Regions from separate parts of the Litoribrevibacter albus genome, predicted to be linked through region 1. Evidence: predicted binding sites of a transcription regulator. Region 1 holds the regulator's gene; the other holds the start of a gene.
The links. Region 1 encodes LexA, which represses DNA repair genes until DNA is damaged. Its sites were predicted from a motif close to TACTGTNTANNTANACAGTA; they were not measured.

Region 1 (7,781 bases):
ATCGATATTAGGTAGCAGATGCCATCAGCCCTGCGCTGACAAATTTGGCTAAATACGAGATCATATCCTTAAATTGGCTATCTACGGATAAATCATTAGCCGCCATCGCTTGCAAAGAATCCACACTGGACATAGTGAATGCTAACGTCCCCAACACAAAGTGGATACGCCAGAACCATTCAATAGGCGTCATCTCTGGACACGCAGTTTTCAAAGTTCTCATGAATGGCTTAAAGACATCCGAATAGTGCTCTTTTAAGTAATTACGAAGATGTCCCTGCGCTTGAGCATAGGCTAAGCCCATCAAACGCATAAAAACCGCCACACTCTGATCATTTCTTTCAGCAACAACCTGAGCAGAAGAGGCCAATACCGCAATCATGTGCGCAATATCGATGTTCTCCTCCCCCACCTGCTGTATATAGGCAGAGAGCTGATCTTTAAATTCGCGACTGAATGGCGTTAAGAATCGAGAGAAGGTTGCTTGAATTAAAGCTTCTTTTGAGCCGAAGTGATAATTAACTGCTGCGAGATTTACCCCAGCTTTACTGGTGATCATTCGAAGAGATGTCTCAGCAAAACCCCGCTCTGCAAACAACTCTTGTGCGGCATCTAGTATTTTATCGACCGTATTTCCGTTGGCCATCACTGCGTCTCCGTTAAAAACAACTGTTTAAAACATACGTTTGAACACAATACATGTCAAGGAAAGGAAACAAGAAATTACTATCAGATTAGAATGTTCAACCTAGAATACCAAGCTAAGAAGGACGGATAAACGTCTGTCTATCGGGAATCCCACCCAATAGACAGATAGAAAATAGAGGAAAAAGAAGGAATAACGATCAGAAATAGTAAGTTAAACTCAGCTCGACATAGTCGTCATTCATCAAAGAAGCCAATTTATCTTGCGACTCGCCAGCTTGCAGCCCCAATAGAGCCTCTTGCATGGTATCCGGAGCTTTGTCTCCCCCAAACCACGTTCTGCCCTCCACTGCAATCGCAAGTGAATCAGACAATCGCTGGTTGTATTCCAACCCTATGGTTTTTTCCGAGCTACTTGGATCAACTATAATACCGGCCAACAGCTCACTATCATTAATATCGTTGAATGCCAAACGCCATCCAACAAACCAGTCATCTTCAAATACAGCCAAAGGATCATCCTTGCCACGGCTGTCATAGAGATACTCAGCAATCCACCCCAAATCCATTGGGGTTTCGAAGATCCCCACTTGTGTATACTCAAACCCGCCGACCAAAGACTCAAAATCACCATCCGAATCAATTCCACTTCCGGATGGATAATCAAATCCACGACGATGTATCGCTTCTAACTTGAACAGCCATGCTTCGTAGACGTGTTGCAAATCAAAACCTACCTGAGTGATAACCGGGTAATAAGGTTCAAGTTCAGGATTGGTTAAATCATTGTTAAACACTAGTAACGGCTCTCTACTCGTCCCCGAAAAGAGATAAATGCCGATATCGGTTGAATCGATGGTTTGAACCCAACGCGCAGCCCAATCAATTCGAGAGGCTTCTTTTGAAGACTCATAATGAGTTGAATCGCCATCAACCGGAATAAAAGTACGAAAACGGCCATCCTCACCAGGGAAGGTACGCTCTCTGAACCCTGCAAGCATAAAGACATCCAGGATACCCGACTCAAATTCAAATGACGTATTGATCATTGGTTGACCCAATTTGTCTTCTTGATCAATAGCGCTCACCAAGTCGGTCTGGTTAATCACATCGACCAGATGACGTGACTCAGTCACTCCCCAAAACACCTTATGAATACCGGCCCTTAGCTCCCATCCATCGCCAAGATGATTCCAATACGCTTTCTGCAAATCAATCAGGTTTCTTTCCGGGTCCTGCTGATCTACCCTCAGCTTTGGCACAACAATGAAGGAATCAACGCCCGACTCAAGCTCATAAAAGAAGTCACTTTCATATTCCAATGAGAAATCAGAGCGCTTTTGGTTCATATCGCCATCATTAAAAAAGCCGCGCCACTGTGCCGTGAGTTCATGAGTCAACTCATAACCCATAACCGTTGAGGAGAAGAACGAAGAAATACTCAATAAAGCAGTAGTAGATACCGCAGAAATGACGTGCTTAAACAAGAGATACCCCTATTCATTATTATTAATTCCAGGCCCTCGTATCTTCGGAACTATTGATTGATATGTCAACTAATCTACTGTTTCGTTTCAACAAAATTTCCGCTACACATTTACTCCTTTTAAAATATACTGTATACATATACAAAACTGTATAAAAGGTCAGGTCATGATTAAATTAACCAAGCGTCAGCAGGAAGTTCTCGATGTCATCAAGGCTCATATCGACGAAACAGGGTATCCCCCAACTCGAGCGGAAATAGCAAAAACCTTAGGCTTTCGTTCAGCCAACGCCGCAGAAGAGCATTTAAAAGCACTGGCCAAAAAAGGCGCCATTGAAATGATGCCAGGCACCTCACGCGGATTGCGAATTCCAGGTTACGATCCAAACCTTTCATCATCCAATGATGAACCAGAGCAGATTCAAGGCATTCCTGTAATTGGCCGAGTAGCTGCGGGTTCACCTGTATTAGCTGAAGAACATGTTGATCATATGTGCCCGGTACAACCTGAGTTTTTCAATCCTCCAGCTGACTATCTGCTTAGGGTTCAAGGGCTTAGTATGAAGAATGTAGGCATTCTTGATGGAGACTTACTGGCCGTACACAAAACTCAAAATGTCAGAAACGGTCAGATTGTCGTAGCTCGAATTGGGGACGATGTCACCGTCAAGCGACTTGATCGTAAAGGTAATATAGTCCGACTGATTCCGGAGAATGAAGAGCTCGATGATATTGTCATTGATACCAACGAAGAACCTGTATTTATTGAAGGGTTAGGTGTTGGCGTTATCCGCAACGGCGATCTTTAAGATATAAAATACGAGCCTGGCGCGAAGAAAACAAAGCAAGCTCAAGGCTTGCTTTGTTTGATACATCTGTTTCTTCTCACCCTTAAACTGGCCTAGTACGCCTTGTAGTGCATTAAATCCCCGGATATTGGGCATTCAAAATCGAGCTCAACTAGGTCTACTTGCATCCGATCCCGATCAGTATTACCGGAAATGTATTCATCTCCCAATACTTCATGTCCGATCTCCATGAAGTAACAGCAAATGTCTTTCGCATCACCTTTCGTTAAATAAAGATCCAGTACAGTACTCTTTGTATGTTCAACATATTTAACCGGCTCATAACGCCCTGCCAGTTCATAGTCTTCTGTTTCTACAGAAACGTCTCCACCAGTCTCAATCGCACCCGCTACCTCAATGCGATATTTAACTTTAAGCTCACCTTTTTCTTGCAGTTCAGTGAAGGTAGAGGCAGCTCTTCTGTGATGAACAATGAGCAAAACCCCTTTGGAATCATCCGCCAATTCATACATCAGGTAGGCTTCGCGCTCAGCTTCAAAGGTCTGATCCGCCAGGCGTAGAAGCGATAAATGATCACCAAACAACTCACCCTCAATTGGCATACCAGAAGGTTTCATCCAAACGCTGTACTGTAATTGATCCGTTAATAACTCTGCGGGGAAAGGTTTACGGTTTAAATAATCTTCGTCGTAATAGACCTCAACCTTATCGCCAATTTTTAATTCAGCTTGGGCTTTACGCAAGCAGCTACGCTCCCCTTTACGCTCAAGGAAAACAGCCCCTTTTTTCATCGCATCTTTAATTTTTGATTTGGAAAGCTGATCAAAATGCCCCCAGAGAAACTCAAGTGCATTCAATGAATCCAGTTCAGTCACTTCCAATTCCACTTCAAAGTGCATAGCCCGTCCTTTAATTTGTATGATCGCTGTTTATGGGTAATGGGTGTTTATGTAAACCGTTTAAGAGCAAGACGTTTTAATGTCAAAGCATAGTATGGCGGCATTTTACTGAAAATCAGTCACTCAGAGAACGGCTAACCGAACAATTAGGTGAGCAAAAATGCCGTTAACACTCTGCTTTACTGGACAGAGAACAACTAATGAACCATAAATGTAGACATAACTTATACAGAACGACAAACAAATACAGTACGACCCGCAGAGAATCAATTAACACATGGACGATATCGCAAAAGTTATTTCTTATTGGTTTGGTGAATTAGACTCCGACGGCTTTGCTCTTGATCAGAATAAAAACAAATGGTGGTCTGGCGGCAATGACATCGACATTGAAATCAGTCATCAGTTTGGGCATTTAGTCGAAGAAGCCTTAAACCGGGGCCTCAAAGAATGGAAAGACTCAAGCTCTGGTCGACTTGCTTTAATCCTATTACTTGATCAGTTCACACGTAATATCTATCGGGGAACAGAACGTGCCTTTGCCGGCGACAGTCGTGCTCTCAAATTATGTAAACTAGGGCTTTCAGAAAAAACCGATTTGGAATTACCTATTGAGCATCGAGTGTTCTTTTATATGCCGTTAGAACATTCAGAGAGCCTGGAAGATCAGGAACTTTGTATTCGTTTGTTCACCTCCCTAAAACGTGAAAGCCCACAAGAAAAACATCCTTTGCTGGACAGCTATGTCGGTTTTGCTGAACAACACAGAGACATCATCAAGCAATTTGGACGGTTTCCCCACCGTAATGAATCACTAAAACGTGTCAATACGGCCGAAGAAGAAACGTATCTGAACGGGAAGGCCCATCGCTTTGGTCAATAGGCTGCAATGCTGCCACTGTTTTTGAATCCAGACAAAGGCCTGTTTCTCACTCAACCCGAGTTTCCGAAGCAAGCCTTCCCGAGTAAAGATTAGTGTCCAGCCAAAGCCGTCGCATCGGTTTTTACACGATAGACCTGATACGGCGCCTTATCTCGAATATCAGAAGGTAGCTTTCCGAGAACCTGATGCAGAGCACTGCAGGTTATATAGAGGTATCCGTCCGGGCCAAAACTAAGACCATCCGGCCAGCGTAAAGTCTCTGTTTTTAACAAGGTTTCTCGATGTCCATCTGCAGACATTCTCACAATTGCAGAGTGCTCAATGTCGGTGAGGTAAAGCCGCCCCTGATCATCCGTAGACATAGCATCCGTCATCGTCTTTCGCCCAACCGGTTTTACAAACCCCATCAAGATATGGTCATTAGCTTTCGCATATTTCAGATGTCTCGTCGGCAGTGAATACAACATATCCCCACTGACAGAAGCGTAATACAAGGTTTCGCCATCCCGGCTTAAAGCAATACCATCCACACCTGGATTGATAGTAAACAAGCCTACCAAGGTCATTTCCCTTCCCTGAACCACGGGCTCATAGGCCCCTGCTTTTACCGAAACATCATTCTCAAGCACACGACGGGCTTGCTGAGTTTCCACATTATAAAAAACCACCGCAGGGGTTTTCGCTAAAATACTGGCGTCAGAGATATAGATATACAGGCCGTCTTTGCTGATTTGGAAATCATTGGCATGAGAACCTAGACCAAAGACATCAGAGCTAAAATCGTGTTGATGCACTAATTCTCGGGTCGTGACGTCAAACGCCAATAATCGCGGTTGACCGACCCCATGAAGCCCATTATCTAATACCCAGAGTCGTCCCTGTTGATCCAATCGAATCGACAACACCTGCTGAAAGGCTAACTCCTCTGAACCTCCTGGCTGCCAATTCAGGCTTGGGAAGGGCGACACTTCGCCATTCACCAACTCCACAACATTTAAATCCGGGTGAGCATCCGGGTGTAGACTCAGGAAAACACGCCCGGATTCAGACACAGAAATATTCCCCGGAGGAGTGTCTAATGATGCAACCAGCTCCAACTGATCCGCCGACCAGATAGGATCAGAGGTAAGATCCGGATAGTGTTCAGACTCGGCATAGTTCAACCAAACAGTTAAAAGCCCGAAGAAAATGAGTACGATTAATACGGCTAGCTTTTTCATACCTTCCCTTTTTATTATTTAGATCCATTTCTTGTCGATCGATGAATCCATTTCTCAAATCGTTGGCCATGCCAAATCTTTTGGGTGCCCCAAAGACTCTAAAAACGCCAAAAAAGCCGACTGCGTAAACAGCTCGCCTGAGTCTGGTAACGCTGTCAGATCAAAATTTTCACCTTCATACTGAAAACATAATCGCCACGCGTGCAAATAGCCCCGATCGATCAGAGCTTTCGGTTCGCTGATACTTTGTGGATTAGATGTTTGTGTGGCGTATCGTGTATCACCAACAATGGCAGAACCCAGACTTTTCAATGCTACCCGAAGTTGATGAGTTTTCCCCGTATGAGGTTTCAACAAAAAAAGACGTAAGCCCTTACTGACCTGCCTACCTTCGTCAAATAAGGACGGATCTAACGAAAAGCTAAAAAACTGAGTGATAGCAGGATTCACTGAAGATTTTATTAACTTCCAGCTGCCGCCTCGCCCCTTCTCCATATCGCCTTTGATTAAACCTTGTTTCTTCTTTGGCTTCTTATCAGAAATGGCAATGTAGTATTTCTGAACGTCCCGTCGTTGAAACATCTGGCTCAGAACACGATTTGACGTTTGGTTCTTAGCCAGAATCAATAACCCCGATGTCATTTGATCGAGTCGATGGACCAAATACAAGTGCTCAAGCTTTAAAGATCGAGCAAGCCCTGTCAGTAACCCCTCGGCTTGCTGATCCTTATGGACACTCAAGCCAGCAGGTTTATTGATCACCAGAAAGTCCTGATGATCATAAACAATCTCAATATCGGAAAAATCCACGAAGTTACTGACTAATGTCACTTAAATACGATCCATTTTGGCTAATCGCTTCAGCACCGCAAGTAAGTAAGTCCAAAAACGTTGTACAGAGTGAATATTCACTTGCTCATCAGGTGAATGGGCACCAGTAATCGTCGGACCAAACGAAATCATATCCCAGGCCGGATATTTTGCGCCGAGAATACCGCATTCCAAGCCGGCGTGAATAATTTGAGTACCAGGCGTCTGATCGAATAAATCCTTATATACGGATTTCATCAGGTTCAATAAAGTCGGATCATCACTTGGTGACCAGCCAGGGTAAGCACCAAAGGCAGTAATTTCTGCACCAATCAGCTCGAAACAACTTCTAATGCGTTGCACGGCATTATCTCTCGCCCGGTCTTTCAAGCTTCGAGTCATGAACTGTAACGACACGGCATTACCGTCATAGCTCATAATGCCTAAATTACTTGAGGTCTCAACAACGCCATCAAAACGGTCACTGTTTCTCAGAACACCGTTTGGACACGTCAGAATTGCACGCAACAAATCAGTCACTGCGGCACTGTCCATTACCTCATCCGGTAATTCGGACGCCTTTGCCTTAATCAGTAAATCTGATTCAACGTAGGCGTACTCATCGGTAATGTCATCCACAACGTCAGCAAGCAGTCGTTGAAAGGCTTGCTCTTGGTCTTTAGGAATTACTACTTTGGCAAATGCTTCACGAGGAATGGCATTGCGTAAGGTGCCGCCATTCAACTCAGCGATGGTTATGTCTAATTCTAAGGATAAGGTTAGGAGCACACGGTTAAGTAGTTTATTCGCATTACCTCGACCCTTGTGGATATCAATACCAGAGTGACCGCCTTTGAGCCCTTTCACGCTCAAATTAAACGCAATGCAATCCGCCGCCACAGGCTCTTTACTCACAGGCCAATTGACCGTGACATCGACGCCACCCGCGCAACCAACGTATAACTCACCTTCCTCTTCGGTATCCAGATTTAACAACACCTTGCTGTTAAACCAGGCTTCCTTCAATTC
Region 2 (7,781 bases), 320 kb from region 1:
GAGTGGGCAAGGATGCAAGGATTTTCACAGTCACAGGAGCAAGACGAGTTAATTAAAAGCTCTTGGAATCGATGTAGAAAGTATGGGCTGGATCATCACACCACGCCCTTTCTGCAAAAACTCAATCAAGGTGAACTCAGCTCCGTTGTTGAAGAACATCAAACGCTGGTCAGTACCACCAACGATGAAGTGCTGCCCTATTACGAGAACATTCTCTCAAACACCCAATGTCTGATTGTACTCACTGATAATCGCGGTCAATTGTTGGACAGCTGGGGCGATCAACGCTTTCTCAATCGTAATATGAAAGAGTTTTTCACTCAGGGCGTGAGCTGGGCAGAACGCTACAATGGCACCAACGCCATTGGCACCGTATTAGCCACCGGCAGTGCGGTACAGGTCGCCAAAGATGAACACTTCCTGAAAGCCAATCGTTTTATGATCGGCTCTGCGGCTCCGATTCTGAATTCCAATAAAGAAATTATTGGTGTGCTGGATGTCTCTAGTGACGCCTATTTGCCCCACGCGCATACCTTTGGCTTGGTCAAGTTAATGTCTCAATCGGTGGAAAACCGGTTAATTATGAGCGCCTTTCATCGAGATCACTTTGTCCTGACCTTCAACGCCAACCTGGATAACATCGACAGCGCCTGGTCGGGGTTAATTGTCTTTGATGAACACGGCACAGTGATCTCTGCCAATCGACGCGCCGAGCTAATTCTCGGCCACGACATAGCATTAACCAAAATCACCAACCTCTTTAATTGCTCGCTGACGAACCTCAAGAACCACCCGGAAAATCTACCTATCCCATTAATGACACTCAACAAATACGAAATGCTGGGCATCATTAAACGTCCTGCGGTTTCCGGTATTCATGTCAAAGATTTTCGTCAGCTACCAACCTCCGCTAACCAACAATCCACTCTGATCAACGCCCCGGTACAACCCCGTCTGGCTCTGGCAACCCCAATCAAAGAACCATCGTCCAACGACGATATTTCTCTCGATCGCATCGGCTACGGAGACGAAAAAGTTGCTCGTTGTATTCGTCAGGCTGAGCGAGTTATCGAAAAAGAAATTCCGATTCTCATTCACGGTGAAACCGGGGTTGGCAAAGAAGTGTTCGTTAAGGCACTGCATGAGAAAAGCTCACGACAACATCACCCATTGGTGGCCGTTAATTGCGCGGCGATTCCCAGTGAACTGGTTGAATCAGAACTGTTTGGTTATGAGAAAGGCGCATTCACCGGCGCCAACGCCAAAGGCGGTATAGGCTTCATTCGTAAAGCCAACAAGGGAACACTCTTTTTGGATGAAATTGGTGAAATGCCGCTCAAGGCTCAGGCCCGATTACTTCGGGTGTTGCAGGAAAGAAAAGTAACGCCTCTAGGATCGACCGAGTCTTACCCGGTGGACATTAAAGTCATCTCGGCCACCAACCGTTCTTTGAAAAACGACGTTGAAACCGGGCTGTTTCGACAAGACCTCTATTATCGGGTAAGTGGATTAAACCTCGAACTTCCGCCCCTGAGAGCGCGCACAGATAAAATCGATTTATTCAAAGAACTTCACCGCATTCACCGGGCACCTGACCAGGCTCAAGCACTGTCCGATGAGATTCTTGAACTCTTCCAAAAACACCCTTGGCCAGGCAACATTCGCCAATTAGCCAGCGTGATACAAATCGCCCTGGCAATGGCCGACGACGAAGTCATTCGCCCCGACCACTTGCCTGATGACTTTTTCGAAGACATCAAACGACAAGAGCGTCCCTCAGTTCAAAAAGCACACTCATCCGTTGAGGAAGACTCCCCACGCATTCAACCCGAGTCGGCGTTAAACACCACCGAGTTGGATACACTGGAAGTCTATCAAGCCAACAAAGGCAACATATCGCGTACCGCCAAGACACTGGGCATCAGCCGAAATACCCTCTACAAACGCCTTAAAGATCTGGGCATCAAGTAAGACTCAAGGTCTGCGAAGGCTAAGAGCTAAGAATTAAGAGCTAAGAATTAAGAGCTTAGGACTATTCAATAAAGTCTTTGATCTTATAGGCCGTAGTGAAAGGGCGCGTTTCCGGTAAAAAATGCCCCGCCAAATACACAACCTCTAACTCTGCATCAGGAATGGCATCCACAATCGCTTCGGTATGATCAAAACGAATGATCTCATTCTTACCAACCAGAACCAGTGTCTGAGCAGCAATGCTTCCTAACGGCTCCAAACAAAATTCGGGATCAACCGGCAGATAACATTCGGTATTCCAAAGGGTATAAAGTTTGTCTCTGAACACCGGCCAATGTTCAGGTTGCGGGTTCACCAGCTTGTATTTAATACCAAAGGTCGTATCGGCAAAGGCTTTGAACAAAAGCTCACTGCCCAAGACCGTTGAGAACGCCGGCACATAAGTATCACCACCAAACGCAGCGCCGATCAGCACCAGCTTATTCACTCGTTCAGGATGATACGCAGCGATCTGAGCCGCAATAACCGCACCGTCACTCCACCCTGCAAAATGTGCATTGGAAACATTCAGCTGATCCAATAAGGCCAACGTATCCGCAGCCATTAATTCATAGGTAATAGGCCCATCACCGTCCGTAGAGCGTCCGTGACCCCGACTGTCGATCTCAATTACCTGATAGGACTGAGACAAAATATGGGTTTCAATCGTCCACATGTCCGAGTCCACGTAACCACCGTGCAACAATACTAAGGGTGTACCTTCACCATGCACTTCATAGTACATATTGATGCCGTTCACCTCGGCGTAATCCGCCCTGGCAAAACAGGTAATCAGCATTAAAGAAACGAGCGCTAAACCATGACATAGCGTTTTCATGAGGATGTCCTTATCTTAGGTGTTTTATTATTTGAGCAAAAACTATACACCATCTGCCAAATTCCGTTGTGACGTAAGTAGATCTTATTAGTAATTGGCGTCTGTTCTTTTGTATTAAGATCAAACCTTCACTATTGGCAGATCCGGCCAGCGTGTTGTGTATGCAGGAGATTTGAGATTTCGTTGCATTTTCCAATAAGGATCAATGCCTTGGCTGGCAATAAACACCCGACCACAGGTTTGATTAATGTGATCTACCAACTTCATAAGCTCTTGTGATCGCTCGTCTTGTCGCGCGGTAAACGCATCCAACTGTTCAGGACTTTCAGCATAGAGTTCAATGAGCCCAACACCCGCTCGCGCGAAGGGAACGCCTGACTTGTAAATGCATTCTCGAACCGCTTTTCGAGCCAGTGAACAAATCACCCGACTGTCATTTGTAGGCATTGAAAGAGGTACGATCACCGAGCGAGTGTAGTAATTGGCATCAAACCGGGAGGAAGACGCAAATACCATCATGGTTTTTACGCGTTGCTGTTCTTTACGAAGTTTCTCACAAGCTCGGCTGGCATATTGACTGACCGATTGCTCCAACGCCAAACAATTAAACACCTTAACCCCAAAAGATCGTGTGGAGATAATCTGCTTCTTCGGTTCCGGGGTTTCATCCAGACCATAACAAGGTATGCCCTGAAGTTCTGTAATGGTTCTCGATACATTAACGCTGTAGTGTTTCTTCATTCGCTCTGGATCCTGTTGAATCAGATCCAAAACAGAATAAATACGCTGATCCGCCAAGCGCCCTGATAAACGAGAGCCGATGCCCCACACGTGATGAACCGGAATTTTGGCAAAGACTTTGTGCCACTGCTCCAACCGATCGATCACACAGACGTAATGGCATTTGTTGGATTTCTTAGCGATATGATTAGCCAGCTTAGCCAGGGTTTTGGTCGCCCCCATGCCAACGCCAACCGGTAAACGTACATGCCTGTAGATGGTATCTCGCATTGCACGGCCCAACTCAGGTAATGTTTTAAGCGCATGACCTGACATATCCAAAAAGGACTCATCAATGGAATACACTTCAATGTTGGGTGAAAAGGCTTTCAGGGTATCCATGACGCGAGTCGATAAGTCACCATACAACTCGTAATTACTGGAAAAAACATGGACCCCCGCCTGTCGCAACTGATCTGAGATTTTAAAGTATGGCTGTAAGTCAGGGATACCAAGCTGCTTTGCTTCTTTTGATCGAGCAACAATACAGCCATCGTTATTACTCAGCACCACCACCGGCTGACCTCTCAAATCAGGCCGAAATACTTGCTCGCAGCTGGCAAAGAAACTATTACAATCTACTAACGCATACATGCGCGATGCAGCCGAATGGATGAAGTCACAACCCCTTCTATCAACAGGTCTTGTTCATCACAAATAGGAATCGAAGGGAATTTCGGATTCGCTGCGACCAAACAGCGCGCCGCCAGATCCAGATATTTACACGTCAGTTCACCATTGCAGGCGGCAATTACGATATCCCCGTCACGAGCTTCGAGAGAACGATCCACAACCAAAATATCTTGATCAAAAATACCACTTCGAATCATTGAATCCCCATGCGCCCGAACCAGGTAAGTTGCCGAAGGGTGCTTTATTAGCAGCTCATCGATACTCAAACTACGTTCAGCATAATCATCCGCCGGACTTGGGAAACCTGCCGCCACCCAAGACGTAAAGAAGCTCAACTTCGATACTTCCTCCCGACTAACCCGTACTACATTCATGATTCACCTCGGTAGCTGTTCACAGACAAATTACACTGTATTAATATACAGCATAATTTAAACTACATGAAATTAAAGATACATAAATGACGTGCTCAACGAACGTAATGCCCTACTCTTCTAACACTCATATCAAAGGTAAATCACGATGAACTGCGTATACATAGCTCAAAGCCTGGACGGCTTCATAGCAGGTCCACAAGGGGAACTGGATTGGCTGGAAAAAATTAATAACCCTGATGACAACGATTTGGGATTCAGTGCCTTTATGAACTCGATAGATGCCTTAGTGATGGGCAGAAACACCTATGAGAAAGTACGATCCTTTGGCGAATGGCCTTACGATAAACCTGTATTCGTGATCAGCAACCAATTAACAAAGGTTCCCACAGAGTTATCAGGCAAGATCACTTTTATGTCTGGCTCACCTGACACACTGGTCAAGCACTTACATCAGCAAGGGTTTCAGAATTTGTACATCGACGGAGGAAAGCTGATCCAAAGTTTCTTAGCTGCTGGCTTAATCGATGAACTTACGATTACCACGGTGCCTGTGCTGTTAGGGCAAGGCATCCCGCTGTTTGATCAGCTGCCACAAGCCATTGAACTGAAGCTAAAACGCTCAGAGGTATTGCTCAATCAACTGGTAAAAACAACGTATGCCGTTACCTAATATTCATATATTAAGCTGAAACTCAAAGCCCCAGCCCATACCGATTTATCTTATTAATCAAGCCTTGGCGGGTAATGCCTAACTGCTGGGCACTTCGGGTTTTGTTGTTGTCATTGGCAGCCATGGCCGCCTGAATCAATTGTATTTCCAACGCACTAACTTGTTCTTCCAGCGGTTTGCTGAGGTCGGCGTTTTGTGCAAACGCATCGCCATTAGACGAACTAAAAGAAGAGCCTGGATTTAGCGCCTCTTCTTGCATCAGATCGCTGCGAATTAAGGCAAGTTCCTGTAAGGTGATTTGTTGGCCGAGTGAAATGGCGGCGGCACTTTCCAGGGTATTTTTAAGTTCCCGAACATTGCCCGGCCAGTCGGTATGATTGAACCAGTGCAAGACTTCCGGAGAGAGGGTTAACTGCGTGTTGTGCTGCTCGTTATAACGATCAAGAAAAGCACGCAGTAATGGTGGAATATCTTCCCGACGTTCATCCAGTCGCTGGGTAGTAATCGTCAACCCTTTGATTCGGTAGTAGAGGTCATCACGAAACTCCCCTTGTTGCACCGCCAAAGGTAAATCTCGATTGGTCGCCGAGACTAAACGCACATCGATGGTCACCAGATCACGACTGCCTACCGGGTAGAAACTGCCTTCTTGTAAGACGCGCAGCAATTTGACCTGCATGGCTAATGGCATTTCACCGATTTCATCGAGGAACAAGGTGCCTTTGTCCGCCATTGCCAGCAAACCTTTGCGGTCTTTATCGGCGCCAGTAAAAGCTCCTTTCTTATAGCCAAAGAGTTCGCTTTCCAACAACTCGGCCGGAATCGCCCCGCAATGCACAGAGATAAACGCTTGGTCAGAACGACCACTGAGCCCATGAATGGCGTTGGCAATGATCTCTTTGCCCGTTCCACTCGGCCCCTGAATAAATACCGGCACTTGCGTCGGCGCAATCCGGGTAATCAGTTCACGAATGGCATGAGTACCCTGGCTCACGCCCACCAGTCCCAGTTCGTCATTCGGCCCTTGATTACTCTTTAGCTCGGCTTCCAGATCCTGGACCTGCTTCATCAGGCGATGCTTTTCCACCGTCCGCTGAACAATGATTTTGAGAAAGTCCGGGTCTACCGGTTTGGCAATGAAGTCTTCAGCGCCTAGCTCAATGGCCTTCAACGCCAACGTTCGTTCATCATGACCGGTTAATACCACCACTGGGGTGTTGTGATAGCGTTTCAGGTAAGCAAGCCCGTCTTCCGGTTTGAAGGTCGGCGGCAACGCCAGGTCGTGAATCACCAGATCAAAGCCGTCGCCGGAAGCCTCCGCCTTGAGAAATTCCAGCTCGGCTTGTTGTCCATCGCCACAGCTCACGACTTGATAACCGGCCTGCTCTAACCATAAGGCGCACAGTTCACAGAAGGCGCGTTCATCATCGACCAACAATAGCTTGGCGGATGTTTGTTTTATGAAGTTATTTGTCATAAAGCCTTCCTTGTTATTCCGGCAACCGAACCATAAAGGTGACGGGCCAACCACAATCCTCCCGGTATTCGATGCTGCCTTGGTGAGCATCGACTATCCGTCGCACAATGGATAAGCCCAAACCGCTGCCGCCGCTGCGCTTGCTAATGAAGGGTTCAAACAGGTGTGCTTGCATCTCGTCCGGTATTTGCGGGCCATTGTTGTGAATAGAGATCACCAGTTCGGAAGTCATGCCTTGCAACACGTCTCTTTGTACCGTGAGCTGAATTTTTCCATCGGCTTGCTGAGCAATAAAGGCCGCTGAGTTTTCCAGGATATTGATCAGCACCTGCTGTAATCTCGGGCCATCGAACGCGCCCATCAAAGTCTCCGGCCCTTGCACATCGATGTGCACGTTAAACAAAGCATCAATCTGTTCGACCACCTGATTCACCAAGCTCATCACATCCATCTCGGTCTTGTTCAGATCAATGTTGCTGGCGTAACTGAGAGTATCGCGAATCAATAACTCCGCACGGGCCACTTGGTTTTGAATGTGCGATTTAATCATCGGCTCGGTTTGAGCAGAGGCCATGTTGATGATGTTCAACGGGTTTCGTAACTCATGAGCAATGGCGGCGGTCAGCCCGCCTAACTCAACCAAATGCCGCTGCTCAATGCGCGCTCGCTCCGCCTTGGCTTTGACTTCAGCCAGTTGCAGAGAACGCTCCAGTGACGCACAGGTACTCGGCAACATCGCAGCCAGAATCTCTGCCATATGATGCGTTGCTGGCGGAATGTCTTCCCAGCCATTTAAGTAACAGTGCCACTGACTGCGTTTAATACAGGTAAATTGCGTTGTCTGCCGGGTTTCAACGTAAGGCTCCCCTTGAGCATCAACAATACTCATACCTGCTTTGTAGCGGCTGCGTTGGTACCACATGGTTTCCACGACGGAGGCCAGTTCCTCCCAGGAGGTTACCCGATTCAACTGACTCACCCAAAGATTCAATGTCG

Region 2: the regulator LexA is predicted to act here: its motif matches at 4,669-4,688, upstream of QQL66_RS00310 (LexA family protein).

Annotation. Positions count from the first base shown of each region.
Region 1 covers NZ_BSNM01000002.1:357,146-364,926, reverse strand. Annotated here, with positions in the region: gene QQL66_RS01730 (TetR/AcrR family transcriptional regulator) at 8-646, opposite strand; gene QQL66_RS01725 (hypothetical protein) at 846-2,132, opposite strand; gene lexA (transcriptional repressor LexA) at 2,299-2,940, shown strand; gene QQL66_RS01715 (pseudouridine synthase) at 3,033-3,839, opposite strand; gene QQL66_RS01710 (DUF924 family protein) at 4,117-4,722, shown strand; gene QQL66_RS01705 (L-dopachrome tautomerase-related protein) at 4,812-5,942, opposite strand; gene QQL66_RS01700 (TIGR01621 family pseudouridine synthase) at 5,997-6,773, opposite strand; gene QQL66_RS01695 (aminoacyl-histidine dipeptidase) at 6,774-7,781, opposite strand, start outside.
Region 2 covers NZ_BSNM01000002.1:38,407-46,187, reverse strand. Annotated here, with positions in the region: gene QQL66_RS00325 (sigma-54-dependent Fis family transcriptional regulator) at 13-1,971, shown strand; gene QQL66_RS00320 (alpha/beta fold hydrolase) at 2,033-2,848, opposite strand; gene QQL66_RS00315 (Y-family DNA polymerase) at 2,969-4,222, opposite strand; gene QQL66_RS00310 (LexA family protein) at 4,210-4,635, opposite strand; gene QQL66_RS00305 (dihydrofolate reductase family protein) at 4,784-5,308, shown strand; gene QQL66_RS00300 (sigma-54-dependent transcriptional regulator) at 5,331-6,785, opposite strand; gene QQL66_RS00295 (sensor histidine kinase) at 6,799-7,781, opposite strand, start outside.